3 regions of the Paenibacillus sp. EPM92 genome follow, and region 1 is predicted to be linked to each of the others. Evidence: riboswitches for the same ligand, from Rfam matches in the RefSeq annotation. Region 1 holds a riboswitch; each other region holds the start of a gene.
The links. A riboswitch is a leader RNA that binds a small molecule or an ion and turns the genes downstream of it on or off. The one in region 1 is predicted to bind cyclic di-AMP.

Region 1 (9,484 bases):
TTGTCGTCTTATACGTCGGCCGGGATTTTGGCGCTGCTGTGCATTCAAAAAACAAGAAAACAGTCGTTCACAGCCGTCTGGGAACGGCTCCTCGCCTGCCTCGCAGGAATGGCGATGTCCGGCTTCATGTTTCACTTTTTCGGGCGTCATCCGTTAATTTTCATTCTGCTGTACATGCTGTTCATTCCGGTTTGCGTCAGGTTCAAAATTCAAGGCGGCATCGCCAGCAGCTCCGTCATCATCATGCACATCTATATGAACGGCGCGCTTAACACGTCCTTCGTGCTCAATGAGTTGGCCATCATCGCAATCGGCCTCGGCGTGGCGCTTATCGTCAATTTGTATATGCCGGGCATTGATAAACAAATTTCACAATACAAAGAAGAGATTCATGCCAACATGTCCGCCATCCTCGGCCAATTCGCTAAATATTTAGTCGAAGGTTACGGGCTGTGGGACGGCAAAGAGCTGCTCACGCTCGCCAAGCTGCTCGATAAAGGCAAAAATTTGGCCATTCTCGAAGTGGAAAACAACATGATGCGGAAGGATAATCCGTTTCTGTACTACTTCGAACAAAAGCAGCGGCAGTATCAAATACTCGAACGCATGCTGACGCTCGTCTCGATGCTGGACACCACCCTCGAGCAAGGCGTGCGCATCGGACGCTTGATCGACGAGCTCGGCCGTGACCTTCAAGCGGGGCGAGACCTCGCCTCGTACCATGAGAAGCTGAGAGCGATCCGCGAATACCACAAGCAGCTGCCTCTCCCGGTCACGCGCGCCGAGTTCGAGAACCGGGCAAACTTGTTCTCCTTAGCGAATGAGCTGGAGAAGTTCATTGAAACCATGTAATTCGCGCTCACAAAAGCCTTCTGCTTTGCACAGTCCGGACGGGATGCGCGAAGAGAAGGCTATTTGGCTGGGCTGAACGACTACTTCGCTGCAGAAGCAGCTGTCGCACTTTGTACCTAATCATAACAAATCTTATTGTCGAAAGATAGCTAAAAGTACCTGAGATTCGCCTTCATATCAAGGATTCCGGCTGTGCCCTAAATAAATAAACGCAGTGCGAACATGCTCAGAATGCCAATGAGGACCGTCCCCAGCAGGCTGCGTGTGATCATGGCTGCCGTAAAAGTAAGCAAGGCGGCTACTAACTCCGCTTTATTTATAAAAAACGAAGCCTCCCCTTGCGGTGCGAACAGTTCCTGTCCAATCAACGCAGCCATAATAGCAATCGGAACATGCTTCAACCACTGCAATGCCCAGCTTGGCAATTGAATACGGCTAAGCGCTACAAGGGGAAGAATTCTCGGAATGAAGGTTACAATAGCCGCTCCGATAATAATGAATACGATGTGCCATCTTATTTCCATTTATCCATCACCAATCCTATGGTTGAAGCTAGAACGGTAGCCACGATAACACCTAAGCTTCCGGATGAAATCATGCTCATTCCCACGATAATGAAGATCGCGCTGATTGCGACAACAACGTCTTTCATGATTTGACCGCGGCTTGCCATTTGCAGTACAAGAAGTCCTATAAACATCGCCGGCAAAGCAAAATCAAGACCATACCTCTCCGGATTTGTAATCCATTGTCCAAAATACGCGCCGGCCATATTCGCGACAAACCAGTTCAAGTATGCTGTCACGTTAAGACCGTGCATCCATCTTTCACTGATCCGCTCCTTGCCGGCTGCCCGGGTTAATGCCACTCCGAACGTCTCATCGGTTAGCAGGGAACCTATCCCAATATTTTTCATCGGAGAGAGATGTCGAAAATAAGGCGATAAGGCCGCGCTTAGCAAAATATGGCGGAGATTCACAAAAAAAATCGTAAAGATCATGGCGGTAACGGAATAACTGGCCGTGATCATCCCGGCAAAAATAAATTGTGCGGAACCCGCATAAAGCAGCAAGGACAGAAGAGCGATTTCCGCTAAGCTTAAGCCTGCGGTCTTCTCCACGACGCCTGCGGCGAACCCGATGCTTAAGTACCCGAGCAAAGTAGGAATACAATCCTTTACCCCCTGTATGAACGTATCGTCCTTGGGGGCAGCTGTCGTGTTTGTTTGCATGTGATCTGCTCCATCATCTCATCAGTTTTCAATGCCATATTCTATTAATTATATCATTTTCGCACTCGCCAACCAAAGAGTCCTCCTCATGCGCCCGCAAATTTTCTCCCGATTGACCAGACCTATGATGTTTTTCTCTATTTTTTTTGATATGATTATAGAATGTGTAATTTGTCAGACTAGAAAGCAGGTGTCTAGGAATATGCTTCTGAAGTATGACTCTAGCGGACATTACGTGCGTTCCCGGATGAAGACCGTGTGGTTAATCCTGGGGATATTGCTGGTCGCCGCAAATCTTCGGGCCGCCATCACAGGATTAGGCCCCTTGGTAGATGCGATTCGTTTAGAGACTCATTTATCGAATACGGTAACCGGCATGCTAACCGCTTTGCCGTTACTGGCCTTTGCCGCGCTCTCCCCGGTTGCCCCTAAAATTTCACGCAAAATCGGGATGGAAATGACGCTTTTCCTAAGCATGATCGTGCTAATTGTCGGGATTCTTCTAAGGTCCTATGCTTCGGTCGTCACGCTATTCATGGGTACAATCATCATCGGTCTTGCCATTGCGATCGGAAACGTGCTGCTGCCGGGCCTTGTTAAACGGGATTTTCCCGAGCATGTAGGATTCATGACCGGTGCGTACTCGGTTTCGATGAACGTCTTTGGCGCACTGGCTTCGGGTATCAGCGTCCCCCTTTCGGTGGGGGCAGGACTTGGCTGGCGGGGGTCTCTCGCAAGCTGGGCTGTCTTAGGCGGATTGGCCGCGCTCTTCTGGCTGCCGCAGCTTCGTTCCCGCCAGGCAGCGTCAACTGCGGGCGGCGGCGGCTCCATCTGGCGCTCCTCCCTGGCATGGCAGGTCACCTTGTTCATGGGCTTGCAGTCGTGGCTTTTTTACATTAATGCGGCATGGCTGCCCGAAATTCTGCATAGCCGGGGGATGAGCGTCTCAGCCGCCGGATGGATGCTATCCGCCATGCAGTTTGTAAGCCTGCCGGTTTCATTCATCGTTCCGATTCTCGCCGGGCGCAGTTCCAACCAAAGAGGCATTGTAATCGTAACGGTGCTCTTTCACCTTATTGGATACCTCGGATTGCTTAGCGGGAATACCTCGCTGATCTGGCTTTGGATTATTTGTATTGGGATTGCAGTAGGTTCAAGCATCAGTTTGGCGCTTGCTTTCTTCGGGCTTCGCACGCAGAATGCGCGTCAAGCCGCCGAGCTGTCGGGGATGGCGCAGTCCGTCGGATATTTGCTTGCCGCGTTCGGCCCCGTCCTGTTCGGGTTTCTTCATGACGTGACCAACACTTGGGCAATTCCGTTGTTAATCACTGTGGCGGCCAGTCTTCTGCTGCTGTCCGTGGGCCTCGGGGCCGGACGCAACGCGTATGTGACAGCCGGCAGCAAGAAAGAATCATCATGAGATCAAAGCTTTGTTGGAGCGGATTTACCCGATGATTTAACTGGAGCGTAATCTGAAGCAGGACCTTCGCAATTGCGGAGGTCCTGCTTCAGATTCGTGCGGGGCAGGGGGCCGCCGGCACAAAAATCTTCGCTTGATATTACGGATAAAAGGATTCGTTCTTCAACCAAGTTCCACCCTCATCGGTGCTCCGGTAAAACATCGTTGCCGACCGGAGCGCTCCCCGTGCCGCCTCTTCGACTGAAGCAAACCGATTGTCCGTTGAAACGTACGGGTTGGCATTATCCGCTCCTCTATAATAATGACTTAGTTCATAAAAGTAATGACCGGCTTCATTCTTCAGGATTTTAATTCCGACTTCTTTACCATCAATGCGAGCCTTTAAAGCCTGGACGACCTCGTGAACAGCTTCAATATCAGGATGAAGATTCGCCAGCTCAAATAAATTCAACATCAGGTGCCTCCATTCGTGGATTTTGGTCTGAACGCAGCAGCTCTAATTAATGCTTCAAATGAAAAGGTACAGTCGAAATCGTAACGTCTTTTCGATTTAATCAATAGGCACGAATTAATATACTGGATTGATTATGCAGAAAATTGTGCCACCAACTCCTTGTAATAAATTGCGGAATCATCACCGTTACATAATCCGTCTCGCTGGTTTTCCATTCAATTGTATCGATAAATTTAATTAAAGGTCTCAGTATGCTCCGATAACTGGATTTTAAAATAACAAGCCGAACGCCTGAATTCCACTCCTCCCATTTTTTCTCCATCTTCTGTGCATCATCGTCGTCAAAAGCAACATAAACGGCAATAATGTTCTCTGATATCGACTTGGCATACCCGATCGTATTTAAAACGACCCGATTAACCCCTGCCACCGGGACAACGATCACATTTCCTTTGGTCACTGGCGTCTCTGCTTTCGGATCAATCCGCAGTTCATTAGCCATATTCAGGTAATGCTTGTGGATACGAATAAAGAAATAGATAACAACCGGAAGGAAAAGGAATGTGATCCATACTTGTGAAAATTTTGTAATCAAAAAGATTAAGCAGATGGAGAACGTTGTGATCATTCCGATTGTATTGATTAAAAAGCTGATAGCCCAACCCTTCGGTTTCATTTTCCACCAGCGGCGCATCATTCCTGTTTGGGACAAGGTAAACGGAATAAACACGCCTAAAGCATACAAAGGAATCAGGCCTTCCGTATGTCCCTGAGCAATAACAATTAAAATAGCCGATAAAACACCGAGTACGATGATCCCGTTTGAAAACCCGAGTCGATCCCCTCTGGCGGTAAACATACGGGGCATAAATTTGTCTTTTGCCATCATGTAGGCAAGCAGCGGAAATGCGGCATAGGCTGTATTCGCAGCGAGAAATAAGATCAAAGCCGTAGAAGCTTGTATGGCATAATACATGGGCCCCCGGCCAAACGTGGAAGCGGCGATTTGGGAAACGACGGTTTCTTCAGGTCTCGGTGTAATGCCATAGGTATAGGCTAGAAAACTAATCCCCATAAATAAGCTGCCTAAAATAAGTCCCATCATCATCAGGGTTCTTGCCGCATTTTTCTCCGCCGGTGCCTTGAAGTTAGGTATTGCATTAGATACGGCCTCAACCCCGGTCAATGCGGAACAGCCGGAACTGAAAGCCTTAAGGAGTATAAATAAACTAATTCCCGAGATTGCCATATCATGAGTTTGGGGCGCTGCAGAAACACCGCCTGCAGCATATTTATATAACCCGCTCAGGATAAGAAGCACAATTAGAGTGACAAACAGGTAAACCGGATAAGCAAGGATAGAAGCCGATTCCGTGATTCCCCGTAAATTCATGATGGTCAAAAAAGCAATCATCACAATAGCAATGAGAACACGATGGTCGTGAAGGCCAGGGAAAGCGGATGTGATCGCATCGGTTCCAGCAGAAATACTAACAGCCACAGTTAAAATATAATCAACTAATAAGGATCCCCCTGCTAATAAACCGACAGGCACCCCCAGATTCTCCTTCGATACGATGTATGCCCCGCCCCCCGTCGGATAAGCATATATGGTTTGGCGATAGGAAAGAATTAAAATCGTTAATAACCCTAATACAGCAATGGAAATCGGAATGGAATACCATAATGCCACAAAACCTACTGTCATTAAAACCAGCAATATTTGTTCCGTGCCGTAAGCAACAGAAGACAGTGCATCCGATGATAATACGGCAAGAGCCTTAAATTTGCTCAACTTCTCTTCCGCGAGTTCTTCGGATTTCAAAGGACGACCGATTAAGAACCGTTTCAAAGCAGACATCATCTTGAATGCTTCCCCCTTTTGAAGCCGATTCTCTGCTTCATGATTTGGATATTTTACCCGATGTTGCTGTGTTTTTATCCACATTAAATATCAACTCCTAAAGTCACAAACGGTTGTACATCTTCAAATCCTAAAGAGACATAAAAAAAGAAGCCTGACAGAAGAGGACTCTTCTCGCGGCTTCCTGGGTACGGCAAAAAAACCGTATCTTTCGCACGACAAAATCGCCTCTCTTTTTACGCTTACGAGGTTAGCTGACGGATTCGGACGTAAGAGTCGCCCTATTCTAAGCAAATGTACAAATGTACGGGATTGCTTTAGAAATTCACCCCAAAGTAATAAGCGGTGTAACAACCTTGCCCATTACCGAATGGTTCCCCCGATCCCCTAAAGGACTCAGCGATAAAGACGCATTTCATTTTTGATATCCCGGTTTTTGGCAATAAAAAGCCACAGAGGCGCTTCCCCTGTGGTCACGTTAGACGATCACAGTTTCCCCATCTCCTCCACACAACGCTTACGAGGTTAGCTGACGGATTCGGGTGGTGAGAGTTGCACCCTACCTCGGACAAAAACACTACCGATGTTTGTGTCCAAGGATTCACCCCTTCAAACTTTGATTTTTGGCTCTCACACCAATAAGCAAAGCTCGAGTTTGGTTCCCCCGCTTTCCCAAAGGGAAATTAAGCGAATTAGAATTAGAAACGTTATTTTGTTTTCATGAGTTGTATCATACGCTTATTCAAAAAAGCTGTAAAACAGATGAAATCAAGATATTAGACATCGTTTTGATAAAACGACGCGTGATACCGCTTACATATCATGCGGTCTTTTATTTCATGCTTTTTACTCGATGAATCGCGTTTTTTCTTTTCCCCAACAACCAAAAAGCCTTCATCTCACGATCCCTCTTATAGAGGAAACGTAAAAAGAAGGCTTGATTAGGGGGGCGACAGCTAAGAAATCTGCACACCTTTTTTAAGTGATTTAAAGTCGATGTTCGAGTTTAAGAGCAACGGCAGTATCTTCATGCTGCTTACCATCGGAGCAAGACACTGTCGGCAAATCGGCTGACATTCAAAGGCAAAGTTGTCACGAATCCAACCCTTACAGTCTTCATTTTCACATGACCAAATCATCGTATTTTCCGTAGGGATATCCTCTAACAATTTTTTCCGAAAATACATGATGAACCCCTCCTTATGATCCAAAAGAAAAGCTGCCCTCCATATTTGTTAGGGCAGCTTGCTTTGGGTTTTACAGCTTTACAACATTTTCGGCTTGCGGACCGCGATTTCCTTGTACGACATTGAATTCAACACGTTGACCTTCATCTAACGATTTGAAACCATCGCCTGTGATTGCACTGAAATGCACGAACACGTCGTTGCCGCCTTCCACTTCGATAAAACCAAAACCTTTTTCAGCATTAAACCATTTCACTGTACCTGTTTGCATAATATGACCTCCAAATTTTTATTTAACATGTACTTTTTATTTTTGGAAACAAATAAAAAATTCACACATTGAAAAAGGTACCATCGCACAAATGATAACCCTTTGCAATATGTGAATCAAGGTTTCAAATATATGATTAAAGTAATCATACCACACTCAAACGCAAAGGGCAAGTTTTTCTCTCCTCCACAAACCAAAAAGCCCTCGTCTTACGATTCTCCGCAAAGAAGAACCGTAAAAAGAAGACTTTGTTAGGTCCATTGGATTTCCTCAGATCTGCAGCTCCCCAAGCTTAATCAGCTCGACAACCGCTTGCGAACGCCCTTTTACATTTAATTTCTGCATGACGTTGGAGATATGGTTGCGTACGGTTTTCTCACTGATAAACAGCTGCTGCGCGATATCTTTCGTCGTTTTGTCCTGCACCAGCAGTTCAAATACTTCGCGTTCGCGATTGGTGAGTAAAAATTTACTTTTGTGATCGCTGCCCTTCAAATGTCACCCCTCCTTGCCCGGGTTTTTGTATCAATACAAGGTCTAGGGATACAGTCAAATTCAGTTTATGAAGGGTCACGTATACTGGTGCGGCAACCGTCCAAAAATGGGCGAGACGATGAGGCATCGCAGCTATTGGCGGGGAATCCGCCAGGGTACGGTTTTCCGGCATACGGTTATGAATGCAGGCGGCATGTTATAAGGCTGATGAATAAAGACGAGTTGTTCCTGCACAGCCGAGCCTATATTCATAAACATGTCCATCCTCTCTGGTCTGTTACATCTTAAGATACCCAACATGGAATGGATCTACTGAAGTGCCGCTATGGATCAGGCTTGTCCGTTCGCTTGCGCTTTCACGACAGCCGTGCAATATTTGCAGCGAATCGCTTTCTTCGGGATCTCGGATAAACATTCCGGGCATTCCTGCAAGCCGGCTTTCGGATCGGGCTTTGCCTCCTCCTTCTTGCGCAGTCGGTTCAATTGCTTCACGGCAATGAAGATGACGAACGAAATGATCAGAAAATCAAGCATTGTGCTGATAAACAAGCCGTAGTTTAACGTCGGCGCCGACGCTTTCTTGGCATCTTCCAGCGTAGCGAAAGACCGGCCGTCCAGACTGATGAACAAGTCCTGGAATTTTACACGGCCCAGCAGCAGGCCGATCGGGGGCATAACCAAATCGTTGACGATGGACGTGACCACCTTGCCGAAGGCGCCGCCGACAATAACCCCGATCGCCAAATCAATCATATTGCCCTTCATGGCAAACTCTTTAAATTCTTTCCAGACCGTTGCTTTCATCTCGTTCAAACCTCCGTTTTTTTATTAGTTTATAACAACAAACAAGCTCCCGCAAAGTTTGTGCTTTGCTGGAGCTTGCTCTGGTTTGGTTATTTAGAGATAAACATCTGTGTGAACATTTTGCCGCACGGACCGCCGTCGACGATGCCGACGCCGATGTGCGTGAAATCGTTACTCAATATGTTGGCGCGGTGTCCGGACGAATTCATCAGCGCTTGGTGTGCCGCCTCTACCCCTTTGTTGCAGGCGATATTCTCGGCGGCGTTGCGGTAGCTGATGCCGAACTGCTTCATCATATCGAAGGGCGAGCCATACGTCGGGGACTGGTGGGAAAAATAATTTTTATCCACCATATCCTGACTTTTCAACTTCGCCACATGGGACAACTGCGGATCGACAGTCAACGCCGGTAAGCCGGCCTGGGTACGCGCCCCATTGACCAAGTCGATCATCTGCTGCTCCTCCGCGCTAAGCTTGTTGTCGCTTGGCGACTGCGGATTCGGAGCCGGAGCCGGGGTTGGCGTTGGCGTCGGAGCGGGCGCAGGCTTCTTCGGAATTTTCAAATTACCGTAAGCCCATAGGATCGATTGCAGCGTCTTATCGTCGACCGCCCCCGTTACCGGAAGGCCGTACGCCTTCTGGAACCTCTTGACCCCGTTCTCCGTGACGGGTCCGTAATAACCCGATATGGAGCCGGAGAAATAACCGAGCGACTTCAACATCCCTTGCACAGCGTAAACATCTGGTCCTTGGGCGCCTTTGCCGAAGGCGAACACCGTTCCTGAGACGGCAAAGCTAAGCAGCAGAGCGATCGTAAGCAGCAGTGTTGTTTTCTTCGTTCGTAATCGGTTAAACATGTGAATTTATTCCTCCTGAACAGAAGTGAGATGGGGCTGATCGATTGCC
Region 2 (9,484 bases), on a different contig from region 1:
TTTATGCCGGATTGCGAGCGGGCCGGGATTGCGTTTGACATGGAGATGCCCGGGGAGGGTGCAGACCCGGTTATCGTATGGGGCGATCCGGTGCGGCTGGATCAAGTGTTCGAAAATTTGCTGCGGAACGCGATGAAATTTACCCAAGCGGGCGGAAGCATCCGGCTGTGCAGCGAGTTTCAACCGAAATACGAGGGAGCGCTGCTCGGACATTGGTTCGTGAAGGTATCGGATTCCGGTATCGGTATCGCCGAAGAAGAGGTGCCGCATGTATTCGAGCGATTCTACCGGAGCAAGCGGGCTAGCGCTAACGGCATTGAGGGGACCGGCTTAGGACTGGCCATTACTAAGGAAATTATCCAGAAGCACGGCGGCGAAATCGGCGTGACGAGCCGGGCGGGAGAGGGCAGCACCTTCTTCTTCCTGATCCCCGCCGAATCCGTAACGTCCGTCGACGGGCAAACGCGTTCTATGATTAAAGGAGGCTTGTCATGAACAATCAATTGTATGAAGTGCAGCGCTTTTTGCAGAGCAACCGCATCCTGATCAGCTTCTCCGGGAAGCTGACGCAAGGACTGATTGAAGAGTACGGGGCGGCTGTCAAAAAATATCTGGAGCATGCGGAGCGGCCGACGAGCGAAATTCACGACGTCTTTTCTATTTTTATCGAGCAGACGCAGAACATTAAGAATTACTGCAGCCATCAGGAAAAGAGTCCGCATGGCGAGAGAATCGCCTCCTCCAGTGTCGTGACGATCGGCAAGACGGAGCACAATCATGTGATTCATTCGGGCAACCTGCTTGCCAATGACGATGTCCTCTGCTTGCGCAAGACGTTGGATCAAATCGTTTCGCTCGACAAGACGGAGCTGAAACAGCTGTACAAAGCGAAGCTTCGCGAGACGGTCAGCCCGGACGCGCTCGGTGCCGGCATCGGGTTGATCGAGATGTCGCGGAAAGTGAAGCACCCGCTCGAGTATTCCATAATTCCGATCGACGAGCACGTGTCGTTCTTTACCTTAAAGGCGGTGGTTTGAGTTGGATACTTTGATGGGCCTGCAAATCGAATCGACGAAAAGTACGCCGGCGGTTCAGTTCGATACGGAGACGAACCATTTAGTCATAAGCGGACAATCGTATCCGGAGAATGCATTCAAGTTCTACGAGCCGCTCATGCAATGGATAGACCGGTATTTAGAGCGGGTGAGCGCGGAGGAGTCCGTACTGCTGGAGCTCAGATTGCCTTATATCAATACCAGCAGCACCAAGTGCTTCATGATGCTGCTGGAGAAATTCGACGAAGCTTACAGGGGCGGGAAGAACATCCGTCTGGCTTGGTACTGCAGTCCGGATAATGACAGAGAACAGGAGTGCGCCGAAGAATTCAAGGAAGATTTGAACCTGCCGTTCGAGATCATTCTAAGAGAAGAGGCGTGAGCCTGGTGAAATATTACGACAAAGGAACGCTGCGTATTATCGGATTTGCAAGTCTGGTCATCATCTTCTCCATGCTGCTGATCGGCGCCATCGTGTATATGTTTACCGAATCGGGCGTCGTGAAGAAGCTGAAGGAGAAGGATTTGCCGAGCATCGCGCAGGCGATGGCAGCCAAGGTGGACGGTCGAATCGATCGGGCGAAGGAAACGTCGTTCGTGCTGGCCGCCGACCCCGATGTGCGGCGGTGGCTGCAGGATGGAGAGGCTGCAGGCGAGTACCAGGAGCGCTCGCTGCAGCGGTTAACGACGCTCGTGCGGCAGTTCGGCTACAGCAATTCGTTCATCGTAAGCGCAGGCACGAGCAAGTATTGGGGCGAGAACGGCAAGCTGCTCGGGTCGGTCAGCCCGAACGAGCAGGCGGATCGGTGGTTCTTCGATTTCCTCGCGTCCAAGCAGGACATTCAGGTCAACCTGGACTACAACAAAGAGCGTGGGCAAACGTTCGTATTTACGAATGCGCTTGTGAAGGACGGCGACCGGCCGCTCGCCGTCGTCGGCGTCGGGCTTAGCCTGGAGGACCTGGCCAAGGAGTTCCAGCAGTTCAAGTACGGCGAAACAAGCCGCTTGTGGCTGATCGACCCGAAGGGCGAGATCGTATTGGCGGCGGAGACGTCGGATTACGGCAAGCAGATCGGATCGTTCCTGGACGGGAACATCGTCTCGCAGCTGCTGGAGCAGGCCAGTCCGGTATCGCAGACGCTGGAATTCCAGAACCCGGACGGCGAGCTGACCGATCTGATCAGCTACCCGCTGACCTCTACCAACATGCAGCTGCTGTTCCAAATCGAACGGCAGGAGACGGTGTCGTTCCTCAGCCGCATTAAGCTGAACACGGTTGCTGTTTCACTGATCTCGTTCGTGTTGATCCTGTTCTTGTTCTATTATGTTTCCCACCGGTTGGCCAATCCGTATGAGCGGGCGCTGCAGATGAATCAGCAGCTTGAGCGGAAGGTGAAGGAGCGGACGCAGGAGCTGGCGGAACGGAATGAGAAAATGATGGATAGCATCGATTACGCGAAGCGCATTCAGGAATCGCTGCTGCTGCGCCCGCAGGAATGGACGACGGCTACGAAGGAGCACGTATTGATCTACAAGCCGAGAGACGGTGTCGGCGGGGACTTTCACTGGGTGAAGCCGCTACCCGGCGGGACGCTTATCGCGATTGGCGACTGTACGGGGCATGGCGTACCCGGGGCGCTCATGACCATGCTCGCCATTTCACTGCTGGACCGCGTCGCGGAGGAAGGATATGCGGAGGAGCCGGCCCGCGTTCTGGGCGAATTGAATCGTCTGATCAAGAAGACGTTGAACCAAACCGAACCGAATGGCTTAACCGACGACGGGCTCGATATCGGAATTTGTTATTTGAGCGAGGACCGGACGCTGCTGCGCTTTGCCGGGGCCAAATGCTCCTTGTATTTGAGGGATGACCGCCAAGGGACGCGCGTGCTGGAAGGCGGACGCAAGAGCATCGGCTACCGCCGGACGCCGATGGAGTACCCGTTCGTGTCGCATGAGCTGCGCCTGCAGCCGGGTACGTCGTGTTATATGGCAACCGACGGCTTCTTTGATCAAAGCGGCGGGGAGAAAGGGTATGCCTTCGGCAAACGCCGGTTTACCGAGCTGCTCGACCGTTACGGGCATTCACCGCTGCGTGAACAGGCAGACCTGTTCTGGCACGAATTCCAAACCTATATGGGCGACGAGGCTCAGCGCGACGATATTACGCTGTTGGCGTTCCAAGCCTCGTAGAACGAATAAACATCCCCCGGCTAACCTTTAAACAAGTACCCCGCGCCGCGAATGTTCAGCACATAATTCGGATTGGCCGGATCGGGCTCGATTTTTTTGCGGATGCTGCTGATGTGGACGAAGACGGTGCGCGTATCCCCGATGCTGTCGCTCCCCCACACCTCTTTATACAGCTGGTCGGGGGGGAAGACGCGGTTCGGATGAGCGGCTAAATGAACGAGCAGCTGCATTTCCTTCACGGTCAAAGCCGCTTCCTTCCCTCCCGTCCTGATTCGGAGAAGAGCCGGTTCGATTTCTAATTCGCCGACGACGATGATGTCCGGTGTCTGCACAGAGCCAGAGGGCTTGGGCTCCGGCCGATTACGGGCGATAGGAACTCTCCGCAAACTGGCATGAATGCGGGCCACGACGACAGCCGGATCGAACGGCTTCTCGATGTAGTCGTCGCCTCCGAGCTCGAGGCCGCGAATGATATCGCTTGAAGACGTGTTGCAGCTAATAAACACAACCGGCACTTTCGATACGCTGCGGATGCGGCGGCACAGCTCGTAACCGTCCATATCGGGCAGCACGATGTCCAGCAGAACCAAGTCGGGCGAATCCCGCTCGAAGCGCTCCAGCCCTTCGCCCCCGCTGCCTGCCTCCATGACCTGGAAGCCTTGCGGCTCTAAGTAGAGCCTGAGTATATCGCGAATGTCTTCCGTATCTTCGACGATCAAAATTTTCTCGTTCACCATGAGATGGAATCTCCTCATCGTCCGAAAGGACGGACTTTACCGGTTATTTGGGATCGAATTTATAGCCTACTCCGCGAATATTGTGAATGTAGGTCGGCCTTGTAGGGAGAGGCTCCAGCTTCTTGCGCAGATTGCTGAGATGGACAATGACCGTACGCGTATTCCCGTGACTTTCCATTCCCCAAACCGAGGCATACAGCTCTTCCAGCGTATAGACGGTCCCGGGGTTGCGTGCGAGATGGACGAGCAGCTGAAACTCTTTGGTCACAAGCGCGATCGGCTTGCCGTCCAGCAGCACTTGAAAGCGGACCGGGTCGATCTCGAGACCGGCGTATGCAATGACGCCATCCTTGGCGGGGGCACTCGCCTCCCACTTGCGATCTCTGCGAAAGATGGCGGTGCGCCGCAAGTTCGCGTGCACCCGGGCGACGAGCACCTCGGGGTCGAACGGCTTCACGATATAATCGTCGGCGCCAAGCTCTAATCCTTGAATAATGTCGCTCGAGCCGCTTCGACTGCTGATCAGCACGATGGGGGCGTTGGAATAGCTGCGGAGCTCCGCGCACGTATCCAGGCCGGCGGTTGCCGGGGGGCCGATGTCCAGCAGAATCAAATCCGGTTCGACCGCGTCGAACTGCGTAATCGCTTCTTGCATATCGGTCGCTTCGTACACGTCGAAACCGTCATCCGTAAGGGCGTTGTTAAGTAAATTGCGAATCTCGGGCTCATCCTCCACAATGAGGATCTTCCGGTTAGCCACGTGCGGATTACTCCCTTCGCTCGACTTCTGTTGTCTACGGTAAGGCCCCGGCTGCTTCTTGCGAGCGTTGCTTCTCCGGAGCTTTACGAATTTTGTTGAAATATATCGGAAAAAGGAACGAGTTAAAGCTGAATTGATCTACTTTAGTCGGATTTTAATCGGAATTAGGTCTAGAAGCCTATATAATATGAGTATATCACAAAATTGGAAAATTTGGGTTGAAAACATAGAGCGGCGTACAGCAGACTCGGACAAAAGGGGCGATTCCAATGGCTAAGGTGCTTGTCGTGGATGATGCGGCATTTATGCGTGCGATCATCGGTGGAATGTTGAAAGAACTGGGGCATGAGGTCGTCGGCGAAGCGGAGAACGGCGTTGTGGCGCTCCAGAAATATTGGATGCTGAAGCCCGATTTGGTTACCATGGACATCACCATGCCCGAAATGGACGGTATCGAGGCGCTGCGAAACATCATGAAGTACGACCGCAACGCCAAAGTGCTGATGTGCTCCGCAATGGGCCAGCAGAAGCTGGTCATCGAAGCGATCAGCCTGGGCGCGAAAGATTTTATCGTGAAGCCGATTCAGAAAGAACGCGTGATTAGCACGCTGCATCGCTTGCTCGGTTAAACCAGAAGAGCCGTTCTTCACGTCTAACGACGGGGAGAACGGCTTTTTTTTCGCTGTTTGGATCACGGCTTCGCGGCTGCGGCTCCTTCCCGGAATAAAAAGACAGAAAGCCCTGGCGGCTTGTCCCGTAATCGACCGGCACGCAGGTGCGGGATCGTCGGTTCAAGCCGAGGGCTTTCCAGACAAGTGAATCGTTTACGTCTTAGCGATGGTTACTTGGCGTCGGTCATAACCTGCCCATATTGATCATCCGAAAGGATGCGACGGGCCGTTACATAACGCTTCGCATAATAAGAATCGGTCATCTTCGTGATCACAACGCCTTCGTTCGTGGCGGAGTGATAAAATTTGCCGTCTCCTACGTATACGCCGACATGAGAGATGCCTTTGCCGTCCGTGTTGAAAAAGACAAGATCGCCGGGACGGAGGTCGTTCTTCTCCACCGTGGTGCCGAGCTGGGCTTGGCCCTTGGAGGAGTGCGGCAGGTCGACGCCGAGTTTGTCGAACACCCAAGAAGTGAAGCCGGAGCAGTCGAAGCCGTTGGTTGTTGTGCCCGCCCACTTGTAAGGAGAGCCTAAACCTTCGTTAACCGCTGCGCTTAATGGGGTTTCAGCAAATACGCTGCCTACCGAAATCGTGCAAAACAGTGCTGCGGAAAAAACAAAACTGACAAGCTTCTTCAAAGAAGTTTCCCCTTCCAGAGCCTACGAGGTTAGCTGAAGGGTTCGGTTGAAGGTTCCCTATGATCACTCTGAAGCGAGATCAATTCACCCAAAAACTGGTTCCCCCGTTTTCTGCGCGCAGAAATTCGGCAATATTTTCTGTTTTATTTTCCAAGTACAGTTATTCGAGCAAAAGTGACGATATCCTTCTTTTGTCACAAACTTGTAATAAATACAGGGATTAAAACGAAACCGGGCGGGTATACTAGATAGATTGACATTGTAAGCGGATACATACAAATGCGGATGCCGGGCCTTCCGTAATTTTTACACGTGCTTCGTGAACGATTGTCGGAACGCCTCGAAAGCTCGCGATTGCGCATACGAGGGCGGCCGATAGTATCGGTACGGTACCCAGGACCATAACACAAAGCTGTATAAGACCCGGATTCATTGAGAGGATTTGACAACGCTTTATAGCTTCACTACAATTTGTAGTGTGGGGTGCATGGCAAATGAAAATTCATAGCTTCAAGTTTTATGAGAAGGGCTTGAAACGGTTCTTCGGACCGCTGGAGTCGAAAGTGCTGGACATCCTGTGGACGCATCCGAATCAGTCCATTAAAGAAGTCCAGAAGAAGCTGGAGCAGCAGGATGAGCATTTGAACTTCAATACGGTCATGACCGTGATGAACCGCTTGGTCGACAAAGGCGTGCTCATGAAGAAACAGGCGGGTCGGGCGTCGGTGTACGAGCCGGTGCATTCAAAAGAACATTTTCTGGATATTCAATCGAGGGAAATTGCGCACGAACTGCTCGAAGATTTCGGTCCGCTGGTTGTCAATCATATGCTCGACGCGCTGGAAGAGGCCGATGCGGAGATGATCGAGAAGCTGGAACAAAAAATTAAAGACCTGAAAAAGGAAAGATAGGCCATGTGGGAAAATCGGTCTAGAATGTTATTTGCTTCTGCGTTCGTCCTTGCGCTGATCGTGTGGGTCCAGATGGGGCTATATGCGGCTCATGTTCTGTTCGGCTGGTCGCTTCGGTTCAACGTCTTTGAAATTTGCAGCAGTCTGCTGCAGGCGCTCGGCTTCGATTCGGTGACGCCGCTGCTTAGCGTGCTGGTCGCTTATACGTTCGGCTTAAGCCTCTGGATCTGGGCGAAGCAAGTCTGCTTGTCGAGGCGCGCCTACCGGAAGCTGCTCGCTTCCCGGCATGAGCGGTCGACGCAGGAGCTGAATGCCCGGTTCAGCGCGGACAAGCCTGACCTGCTGGTCGTCATGTGCGCGGAGCCGATCGCGCTGACGCTCGGATTGTTCCGGCCGAAGATCATCTTATCCACCGGATTGCTGAAGCTGCTCGATCGCGATGAGCTGGAAGCGGTCGTGTACCACGAGCAGTATCACCGGAATCATCGAGATCCGCTGAAGACGTTCTTGCTGCACCTCGCTTGTTCGGTCATGCGTTATATCCCGATTCTGCGCTGGTGTTACCATCATTATAAGATTGCGCGGGAGATATTGGCCGATCGCGAGGCGATGGCGGTCATGGGATCGCCGGCGAGCTTGGGGAGCGCCTTGTTGAAGCTGATGAAGAAGAGGGAGCGGACCGCTTCGATGGATTTCGCGTACGTCTCTTTCGCAGATACCTCGATTAACTACCGGATCCGGCAAATTCTCGATCAGCAAGGCGCGCCTTCGCTGGGACTGCCGGTAAAGCTGGCGATCGTGTCGCTGCCGGTTGTGGTTTTCCTGTCGGGTTTGTTTTTCTTGTCGCTGCTTTAAGTTGAAGCCGTGGCGTTTGAGCGAGTCATATCGCGGATCGGTCCCGTTAAGGGATTTTTCTTTATACAATTACACTACGGATTGTAGTGTTAACAATTGAAGGAGGCGTATTGATGACAACGAAAACACTCGCATTATCCGCAGGAGTTGCAGTTGTGTTACTAGCCGGGGCCTATGGCGCGTACGATTATTTTGCCGGCAATCATATCGAGGTGAAGGAGGTCATTCCGGCCTCCGCGCCAGTCGGCGGAGCCGCTGCGACGGGACAAGCCATCAAGGCGGAGCAGATCGACGGGAAGTGGTCGGTGCTGCCGGCATCGGAGGTGTATTTCTCCGTTACTACGTCGAAGGAGACGGTGAATTTTGTCGTGACGCCGACTCAGGGAAGCTGGGAGCTGAACACGGCCGATGCGTCGAGGACGACGGCCGAAGGCAAAATCGAGACGAGTGTGCTGCAGTCGGGAAATCCGCAGCGCGACAACCATATTAAGAGCAAAGATTATTTCGACACAGCGCAGTTCCCGGAAGCGGTGTTCACCGCCAAGTCGTTCGACCAGCTGCCGCAGGCATGGAAGGAAGGCGAGAAAGTCGGTTTTCAAATGAGCGGTACGCTGCAAGTGAAGGACAGGAAGAAGGACGTGACGTTCCGGAGCGAGGCCTTGTATGAGCAAGGGCAGCTGAGGCTGGAAGGCAGTACAGTCGTGACGTTCGCCGATTTCGGCATGAAAAATCCGCACACCGTGGCGCTCGACACGCAGAATGACATCCAAGTGCAGCTTCGGCTTGTGCTCGAGAAGGCGCAGGGGTAATGGATAGGGAAGCGCGGGGCGAAGGCGCGGTTTGCGGATGGGCGCTGGGGTCATTGGCGGCTGCGGTCCGCACGCACGGCTGGGCCGCACTGCCGATATCGGGAGATATCGCGCAGCGAGGCCAAGGCCGCTGCTGCGTCCTTGGCCTCTTCGCCGTGCGTCGCGCACGCCGCTACGCTTTCTCCGTCCAAAGCGCGAATTGCGTGCCGATCGCCCATACTTTAAAGAACATTTGCGCCAGGCGGAACACCTGGACGGCGAGCAGGGCCAGGAAGCCGGCCCAGAAGAAGGACGCCGCCATCACGGCCGCCGTCGCCAGAAGCCCCAGACCGAGCACGGTAAGCGCGGCCAGTACGATTGCCGGCAGGTGGCGGACGATAAAGAGGCAGGTGAACAGCATCGAACGTCCGCTTGCTTTGCCGATCTGCAGGTACATGAAGACGAGCTGGATGAGCAGCAGGTAGACTGCGAACGCCGAAAGTACAGGCAGCAGCGCGCGCACAAGCCCCGAGTAGGACACTTGCGAGCCGAACAGCTCGGTGGCCAGCGGTACGAGCCATACGAGCGGAGCCAGCGTCAGCAGCAGTTGAGCGGCGTAGAATCCGAAATAGGGCAGCGTCAGCCTGCGGATGCCTTCCACGAACCGGTAGCCGGCGTTCATGTCACGGTTCTGAAGCGAGTAGTAGACACCGGCATTCAGCAACGGATGCAGCAGCATCCGAAGCGCAAGCAGCGCTAGTCCCCACCAGAGGAAGGGCTCGATCAGGTTTGTCTTCATCAGCTGGAATTGGCTTTCAATCCAGAACAGCTGCACGGCTTCCTTCGACAGCTCCGTCGGGTAGCGGTGAAGCA
Region 3 (3,450 bases), on a different contig from region 1:
CTGTTTATATCAAGTTAGAATATAGCACAGCGATGCTTTATTACATGACTTATGTGGTTGTTCATCTAGCATGCGCTCGCGGCAGATCAGGGAGCTCATTCACCGAAATAACTTCATCGGTTTTCTTTTGGGGCTTCTGCCAATATTGATCGCTACCTGGCAGATCATCGAACCATGCCGCATCTTCAGGGCAATCCAACACCATGAACTTGCCGTATTCGTTATCCCGCGACTGGTGATATTTCAGATAGGCCTTTCCGTTATCAATAGCCAGAATTTCGATTTTGCCGGAGGTGTGACTCATGGATAGACGCACCCTTTTACCTAAGCCTGAAGTGCGCGCCTTGGCTTCTTCCACGATTCGGTACACTTGCTGCAGCGGCAGAACGAACTCGCGATTGCCGGCCACCGGACGATTGACGAAGAAATAATAGGGGGTTACGCCGGCCCATGACAGCTTATCCAGCAGCTCTGCCAATCGTTCGGGGTTATCGTTGATCCCTCTAAGAATAGGCGTCTGATTGACAACAATAGCGCCGGCTTGATGAAGAGCTTCAAAGCCTTTCTTGGCTTCGGCGGTAATCTCGCGAGGATGATTGATATGCGCCATCACATAAATCCGCTGGTTTACGCTTGAATGACGGCGGATGACTTCCAGCAATCGTTCGTCTTCATAAATCCGCATCGGATTAAAAACAGGTATTTTCGAACCGAGCCGTATAACTTTAACATGGTCGATTTCTCTTAACCGGCTCAGGATGCTTTCCAATTTGGCTGTTGCCAGAATCAAGCTATCTCCTCCGGTAAGCAGCACGTTGTTAATTTCCGGATGACTCGCAATGTAGGCTAGACCGGGATCCATATCTTTCGTCGCTTCATGAACGTCATTGCGAAAGAGTCGCTTCCGGAAACAATATCGGCAGTATGCACCGCATACTTCAGAAACCAGCAAGAGAGCCGTAGTCCGATATTTGTGCTGGCAGCCCGGCACTACGTAATTGGTATCCTCATCGGAGGCATCCCAGCGCCCATATTCGGATAACTCCCCTTCATTAGGGATGACCAGCTTTCGGATCGGATCTTCAGGATCGTCCCAATCAATCAGGTTCAAATAATAGTCGTTCACCCGAAATACAAACTTATCTGTAATCGGTTTAAGCTTCTTTCTTTCATCCTCAGGAATTTCCAGTATCTTATCAATATCCGTTATATATTTCGGCTGTGTCATATTTGCTCCTCCTACTACGAGTTTTTTCAAACCACAGACCTGATCTGTTCCCTCCTTTTCCTGGAATAAACGATTTGTGCTTTCTTTTAACAAGTAAAACAAAAAGACCCGATTCGAGACGAACGATATCGCAGCATGGCGATAACCGATCGTCATTCGAAGGGTCTTCAAACAAACAAAAAGACCCTGATCTCGGGTCAATAGATGCAGGTTAATGCATGTAGAAACTTGACCCATCTCCTGCTGACGAGGTTAGCTGCCGGGCTCGGGAAAGATGGTTCCCTACATCGTTACATGATTCGCCCCAATTACATTGGTTCCCCCGCTTTCCGATTCGAAAACCGGAAATTAAGCGTACGTTTATGATATACAAACATTTTTGAGAAGTCAAGGAAATATGTTTATCTGGTTTCCCGATGTAAGGTGTGTCTTTGGAGACGCGGACAATATTTGCGCATTTCCAATCGTCCGGTTTGATTCTTTTTGTTTTTTGTCGTCGTATAGTTACGATCTCCCGTTTCCGTGCAAGCCAATGTTACGATTACCCTCATCCTGTTCACCTCCTCTACAGTTGCCAATTACCTTGATTGCTCGTCCTCAAGCTCAGCGAATATTTCCGCGCATCGTTGCATCAGCAAGCAGAAAGAACGGTTGTGTCCGATAAAAAATGAAGAAAGATCGTACCGGTTCCGGCGCGGCTCCCATGTTACAAGCAGACGGTGTCTCATCCGTGTCAGGGCCAGCTGTACGAATCGATCCGCTGTCGCCGAGCCGGTGATGGTTATATACGCATAGAGCGAATGATCTTCAGGTTCATCCAATAAACTTACGCCCGCGCAAGAAAATTCCGTCTGGATGCGCGTCCGCTTAAGGAGGGTAAGAGCCATAAGCAGTTCGGCATCGACCGGGGTGTTCCCCAAAATAACGGTTTGTTTGGGACGCTTTCTTGGCTTCGCCCGCTGCACCCAACAGGCCAATTCCTGTTCCCGGCGTTGCCATTGTGTCTGGGAGTGATGACTAATGATCGTCTCATCATCGTTTTGTGTGCTCTTCTTCAATATCACACCCCCCCATGTAAACCGCTATAAACCCAGCACGCAGGGTTAGGGCACAATTCCCTGACCGGATGTTAGCATTTTTGTCACTACAACTTGGACCGGGGCCGTTCACGACAATAATATTTGTAATTTTTACGATTACTTCACATCATACCTTAACCTTAACGGCCAGTCAACTGCGAAGCTTGAAGTTTTTACCTCGCCGACGAGTTTAGGCTGATTTTGCCAGCTCCATAGATCCTCTCGGTCTTCCGGTAACTTCGCAACGGTTATGCAGGCGGGTCTTCTCCTGCACAACAAAAAGAAGTCTTTCCAAGATCGAAAGACTCCCCGTCAGCAAGGCATTTTAAGATATTGCCTTGCTTGCTCTTTTACATTCGCTACTTTTGCAGGTGTGATAGGTGCCCATGAAGTCGAGACGATGATCCGTTACTTTAAAGCCATATTCTTGTTGAAGTCGATTCTCCAATTCAAGCAGCCAATCGTCTTTGATTTCCTTGAGCGCCCCGCATACCGTGCAAATCAAATGATGGTGCATATGCGTATGTTCTTCGCTGCGGAGGTCGAAGCGGGCAACCCCGTCTCCGAAGTTCATCTTCTCCACGATATGAAGCTCGGCCAGCAGCTCCAACGTCCGGTATACAGTAGCCAGGCCGATATCGGGATATTTGTCTTTCACGAGCATATACACATCCTCGGCGCTCAGATGTTCCTGCTCATTCTCCAATAAAACCCGAACCGTCGCTTCGCGCTGGGGGGTTAATTTATAGTTGCTGCTCCTCAACTGCCGATTGATTTTGTCGAGTTGTTCCAATACCATCATGGATGCACTCTCCTTTAGTCTCGACGCGCGTAAATTTTTTTATTGTCCGCGAAATGAATCTCACTATTTATAATTATTCTAATCTTATCGCAATTCTAAGTAAGAAGCAATGGAATTGATTATTCAATTGTCCGCATGAGGCGGAAGATGACAAACACATCGGTCGAACATCATCGCAGCGAGAGCCCCGATTCAGTCCGCTGCATCATCTACAATAATCCGTTGTTCGGTCATGGTAACTAATAATTGCTGGGATGCTCATCATATGTTATGATTTATTTAATAAAGACCAAGTGCTGCTAACACTTGGCCTCGTACAATTGGCTTGGATGGGATTCCCT

Region 2: it holds a riboswitch for cyclic di-AMP, as region 1 does, so the genes downstream of both, JMF85_RS03180 (C40 family peptidase) here and JMF85_RS10605 (APC family permease) in region 1, are expected to answer to the same signal.
Region 3: it holds a riboswitch for cyclic di-AMP, as region 1 does, so the genes downstream of both, JMF85_RS16205 (KamA family radical SAM protein) here and JMF85_RS10605 (APC family permease) in region 1, are expected to answer to the same signal.

Annotation. Positions count from the first base shown of each region.
Region 1 covers NZ_BCPS01000054.1:74,146-83,629, reverse strand. The annotation lists gene JMF85_RS10630 (aromatic acid exporter family protein) at 1-852, shown strand, start outside; gene JMF85_RS10625 (AzlD domain-containing protein) at 1,050-1,376, opposite strand; gene JMF85_RS10620 (AzlC family ABC transporter permease) at 1,367-2,083, opposite strand; gene JMF85_RS10615 (CynX/NimT family MFS transporter) at 2,286-3,503, shown strand; gene JMF85_RS10610 (hypothetical protein) at 3,643-3,957, opposite strand; gene JMF85_RS10605 (APC family permease) at 4,058-5,821, opposite strand; cyclic di-AMP (ydaO/yuaA leader) riboswitch at 6,045-6,233, opposite strand; cyclic di-AMP (ydaO/yuaA leader) riboswitch at 6,321-6,521, opposite strand; gene JMF85_RS10600 (cold-shock protein) at 6,778-7,008, opposite strand; gene JMF85_RS10595 (cold-shock protein) at 7,079-7,279, opposite strand; gene JMF85_RS10590 (helix-turn-helix domain-containing protein) at 7,550-7,774, opposite strand; gene mscL (large-conductance mechanosensitive channel protein MscL) at 8,105-8,578, opposite strand; gene JMF85_RS10580 (peptidoglycan-binding protein) at 8,668-9,435, opposite strand.
Region 2 covers NZ_BCPS01000019.1:25,990-35,473, reverse strand. The annotation lists gene JMF85_RS03215 (sensor histidine kinase) at 1-495, shown strand, start outside; gene JMF85_RS03210 (SiaB family protein kinase) at 492-1,037, shown strand; gene JMF85_RS03205 (DUF1987 domain-containing protein) at 1,039-1,437, shown strand; gene JMF85_RS03200 (SpoIIE family protein phosphatase) at 1,443-3,248, shown strand; gene JMF85_RS03195 (response regulator transcription factor) at 3,269-3,985, opposite strand; gene JMF85_RS03190 (response regulator transcription factor) at 4,029-4,745, opposite strand; gene JMF85_RS03185 (response regulator) at 5,015-5,374, shown strand; gene JMF85_RS03180 (C40 family peptidase) at 5,587-6,057, opposite strand; cyclic di-AMP (ydaO/yuaA leader) riboswitch at 6,061-6,198, opposite strand; gene JMF85_RS03175 (BlaI/MecI/CopY family transcriptional regulator) at 6,552-6,968, shown strand; gene JMF85_RS03170 (M56 family metallopeptidase) at 6,993-7,823, shown strand; gene JMF85_RS03165 (YceI family protein) at 7,937-8,632, shown strand; gene JMF85_RS03160 (hypothetical protein) at 8,805-9,484, opposite strand, start outside.
Region 3 covers NZ_BCPS01000069.1:36,613-40,062, reverse strand. The annotation lists gene JMF85_RS16205 (KamA family radical SAM protein) at 62-1,228, opposite strand; cyclic di-AMP (ydaO/yuaA leader) riboswitch at 1,454-1,593, opposite strand; gene rpmG (50S ribosomal protein L33) at 1,630-1,779, opposite strand; gene JMF85_RS16195 (hypothetical protein) at 1,807-2,292, opposite strand; gene fur (ferric iron uptake transcriptional regulator) at 2,633-3,109, opposite strand.